2 regions of the Sphingomonas sp. S6 genome follow, and region 1 is predicted to be linked to the other one. Evidence: riboswitches for the same ligand, from Rfam matches in the RefSeq annotation. Region 1 holds a riboswitch; the other holds the start of a gene.
The links. Region 1 has a riboswitch for glycine ahead of gcvT (glycine cleavage system aminomethyltransferase GcvT). Riboswitches for the same ligand answer to the same signal wherever they lie in the genome.
Positions count from the first base shown of each region.

Region 1 (2,199 bases):
GGGGAACGAAGGGCATCGGGGTGACAATGCCCTCATGAATCTTGCCGCGCTGGACGAGGCGGACGGCGGTGCCGGCGCTCGCTAGGTCGGCGGGGATATAGGCCATCGCGATCGGCGCGCCGACACTGGGGGCGAAGCCGCCGCTGGTGACGCGGCCGATCACCGCGCCGTCGGCATCGACGACGCTCGCACCCTCGCGTACCGGCTGGCGCCCGGCGACCGACAGGCCGACGCGCTTCACCGCCGCACCGCTCTCGCGCTCGGCGAGGATGCGGGCCGCACCGGCGAAGTCACCCGCCTCGCGACGCCGCTTCGACAGCGCAAAGCCCAGGTCCGCCATCACCGGCGTCGTTTCGGGATCGAGGTCGTGGCCGTAGAGCGGCAGGCCGGCTTCGAGCCGCAGCGAATCGCGCGCACCCAGGCCGATCGGCTTCACCTCGGGCTGCTCGCACAGGGCATCGGCGAAGGCTGCAGCCGCCTCGGCCGGGATCGAAATCTCGACGCCATCTTCGCCCGTATAGCCCGAGCGGCTGATCCACAGCGCATGGCCGTTCCATTCGAACGCACCCGCGGTCATGAACACGAGGCGCTCGACACCCGGCACTAGCCGCGCGACCGCTTCGACCGCCTTCGGCCCCTGCACCGCGAGCAGCGCCTGCTCGTCCATCAGGTTGAGCGTCACGTCGTCGGGCAGCACGTCGAGCAGATAGGCGAGGTCGTCATATTTGGTCGCGCCGTTGACGACGACATAATGGCTCGCCTCGCCGAACGGATGCGCGCCTTCTGCCGGCAGCGTCGTCACCATCAAATCATCGAGGATGCCGCCCTCGTCGTTCAGCAGCAGCGAATAGCGGATCTTGGTCGGCGCCAGGCCGGCGATGTCGCCCGGCAGCACCGCTTCCAGCGCCTTGGCGATCGCCGCCGCATCCAGGCCGTCCCCGGTCAGCGTCACCTGCCCCATGTGGCTGACGTCGAACAGCCCGGCCGAGTCGCGCACCCACAGATGCTCGGCCATGATGCCTTCATACTGGACGGGCATTTCATAGCCGGCGAACGGCACCATGCGGCCGCCGCGGGCGCGGTGCCACGCGTCCAGAGGGAGGTGCAGGATGGCGGGTTCGTCGCCCTCTTCGATCCCATCGAGCGGGTCGGGCAGGGTTTCCGTCAGCGTCTCGCTCATCAACCGTCTCCAGATCAAGGCCACGCGACCGTTCCCGCGGGGGCGTACCCGCCGTCACGATCCGTCGAACCCCCTCTGTCACGGGAACCTGAGAGCTTTCGCCGGCACCGCCGGCTTACCCCTTCGGTGGCCCCTAGAAGGGGCGCTTTCCAGAGTATCGATAAGGCCTGCGCGGTCCGTTTGCCTGAGAGATTCCGGGGTGGTTGCTCCTTCGGCGGCCCCTTTCGTGAGGGGCTCTCTCCCGCGCATGCCCATGACGGTTCGCACCGCCATCGACATGCGCCGCTCTGGCGAGCGAGGCCGGTTTAGTCAATTGAGAAAGCGGCCGCTCGAGCCAAGTTGGGTGAGCGAGACGACCGCCCCATCTCCCCCGTCACCCCGGACGTGTTCCGGGGTCCACCGGGCCGCGGAGGAACCGCAAGCGGCGGGAAACATCCCCCTCGCCGCCGGTGAACCCCGGAACACGTCCGGGGGTGACGACGGTAAGGTGTAACCGCCCCGCCCTCTTACCGCTGCGCGTTATACTTCAGCTGGTCGTCGGTCAGCTGGAAGCCGACGAGCGCCTCGAACGTCGCGCGCAGCACGGCGCTGCGCACTTCGGGCTTGGTCAGCGGATCGACGGCGGCATCCTCGTCGCCCGCCTTGCGCTTCTTGGTGAGCTCCTCGCGCACCGATTCCGGCAGCGTCGCCGCGGCGCGGCCGATCGTGGTCGATGCCGTGCCGCTCGCCTGCGCGCGGGTCTGGCCGGCGTCGAAATGCACCGTCACCGTTCCCTTACGCTTCGCGGTCACCGCGGTGCCGCCGCGCACGATCGCGATATAATAGGGCAGCGTCACGTCGCGCGCCGCATCGGCGCGAGCGCGACGGGCGAGCACGTCGAAGGTGATCGTCGTGTTGATGTCGTCGCCCACGTCCGCGCAGGTGCCGCGGACGTGCGTCATGTTCGCGACGACGTCGATCGCATTCTCGTCGCGGCTGGTCGCCGGATCGAACAGTGTGATGTCGCCCGTGCCCGCCGC
Region 1 is NZ_JBIEOE010000008.1:25,643-27,841, reverse strand. It holds gene gcvT (glycine cleavage system aminomethyltransferase GcvT) at 1-1,180, opposite strand, end outside; glycine riboswitch at 1,343-1,434, opposite strand; gene ACGVWT_RS13330 (hypothetical protein) at 1,687-2,199, opposite strand, start outside.

Region 2 (2,199 bases), on a different contig from region 1:
ACAGTCGCACCTTGACCGCTTTAAGGCGCCGTTCGCCACTCTTCGTCTTGCTATAATGCAACTTTGCTTCGGATAGCCACGAGAAGAACCCCTCCTCCCCTTCGCCGCCCGCTTCAATATTGGTCTTGATCTGCGTACCCTGCAGCCGTTCCAGTGCCTCGGACAGCCGGCCATAGCTGCGCGCCGAATGGTTCGAGCCAGTCGCCGAGAACAGGTCGTGCGCCGTGAAGACGAAATCCTGTTCGACCCGATCGCCCGCCTCCAGCTTGGCCGCCATCAGGCTGGCGATGTAGAGCACGATTTCCTTGTCGTAGATCGTCGCGACGCCGCTCGCCGAAGGGCGCACCTCGATCGAGACGGTCGCGTGATCGTAGGTAAGCGGCTTCATCCAGGCGTTTTTCGACAATGCGAAGAACGGGAACGCCATCAGCGAGCGTTCGCCGCGGATCTCGCCATGCAGCGGGCTGTCGAGCGCGAACAGATCGCGCTGGGGGATGCCGTCGGGGCCATGGGCAGGACGATTCGAAGCAGGGGTACGGGCCATGGCCATTTCCTACTCGAAAGCACGAAGATTTGGACCCCCATGCCGTTTTCACGAGGGGAAATGGGGGCAAGCCTCCAACAGTTCGTGCTTTCGAGTAGGAAATGGGGACCCGTTCGGGTTGATCCCTTCCCCTTGCGACATGTCGTCCTGTCGACATGTCGGCAGATCGCCCGCAGACATGGCCTCGCGACGCACCGTACGTCTCGCCCCTACCCTTCCCGTTCGATCTCGCAAGAGCGGGGCCCGCCGTCTGACACACGATCAATGGGGCGGGCACATCAGCACAGCTCCGGGATCACGCATCGAAGGGCGAGACCACGCGCCCTTGACCCCTCCCCCGCCCCGGCCGATACCCGCCGCCATCGACATGGGAGAGACCGGGCACGCCCCGGCGCCGAAGGAGCAACCGCCCCGGAAACTCTCAGGCAGAAGGACCATGGCGATGCTACAATATCTGGAGAGAGGCGCGGGGGATGCTCCCCTACGTCCGCCGACGGGATAGCGATCTCAGGCACAAGCGACAGATGGGGCATGCGCACGGTCGGCATCGGAGCCGGCGATGAGGACATGCATGCACGTCGACACGTCTACACCTCTACCGCTCGACCGCGGACTGCATCGGCCGATCAGCGTTGCCGAGCTGTTCACGATCGGCATCGGGCCGTCGAGCTCGCACACCGTCGGACCGATGCGTGCCGCGTTCGACTTCGCGCAGCGGGCGGTGGGGCAGGGGACGGCGCCGACCCGCGTCACCTGCGACCTCTTCGGCAGTCTCGCGCTGACCGGCCGCGGCCATGCGACCGATACCGCGACGATCCTGGGCCTCGCCGGCTGGGAGCCCGAAAGGCTCGATCCCGACGCGGCGCCCGGCATCCTCGCGAGGATCGGCGCGGAGGGGCGGCTGCCGCTCGCCGGCACGCACGGACTCGCCTTCGCCGCCAGCGACGTCGTCTTCCACCCGCGCGAATTTCTACCCGAGCACCCCAATGGCATGACCTTCACCGCGCAACGCGCCGACGGCAGCGCCTATACCGAGACCTATTTCTCGATCGGCGGGGGGGCGATCCTGCGCAAAGGCGCGCCGGCGTCGGCGAGCAATGTCGCGGTGCGCCACCCGTTCAGCTCGGGCGCCGAGCTGCTCGAGCTGGGTGACGCGACCGGCCTCACCATCGCCGAGATCGTCCGCGCCAACGAGACCGCGTGGCGCGAGGCGGCCGAGACCGACGCCTTCCTCGACGCAGTGCGTACGGCGATGCACGCCTGCATCGACCGCGGCATCGCCCAGGAGGGGATGCTGCCCGGCGGTCTGAAGGTCCGGCGCCGCGCGCGCGCGATCGAGCAGGGCCTGACCGGCTGCGTCCCCGGCAGCAACCCCGCCGAAGTGTTCGAATGGGTCAGCCTGTGGGCGCTCGCGGTCAACGAAGAGAATGCGGCGGGCGGCCGCGTCGTCACCGCGCCGACCAACGGTGCCGCGGGCGTGCTGCCTGCCGTCCTGCGCTTCTACGAGACGCTGGTGGCGCGCGACGAAGCCACGCGGCGCGAGGGTGCGCGCACCTTCCTGCTCACCGCCGCGGCGATCGGCATGCTGTACAAGAAGCGCGCCTCGATCTCGGCCGCCGAGATGGGCTGCCAGGGGGAGGTCGGCGTCGCTTGCT
Region 2 is NZ_JBIEOE010000016.1:4,792-6,990, forward strand. It holds gene ACGVWT_RS16475 (replication initiator protein A) at 1-550, opposite strand, end outside; glycine riboswitch at 903-991, shown strand; gene ACGVWT_RS16480 (L-serine ammonia-lyase) at 1,116-2,199, shown strand, end outside.
Region 2: it holds a riboswitch for glycine, as region 1 does, so the genes downstream of both, ACGVWT_RS16480 (L-serine ammonia-lyase) here and gcvT (glycine cleavage system aminomethyltransferase GcvT) in region 1, are expected to answer to the same signal.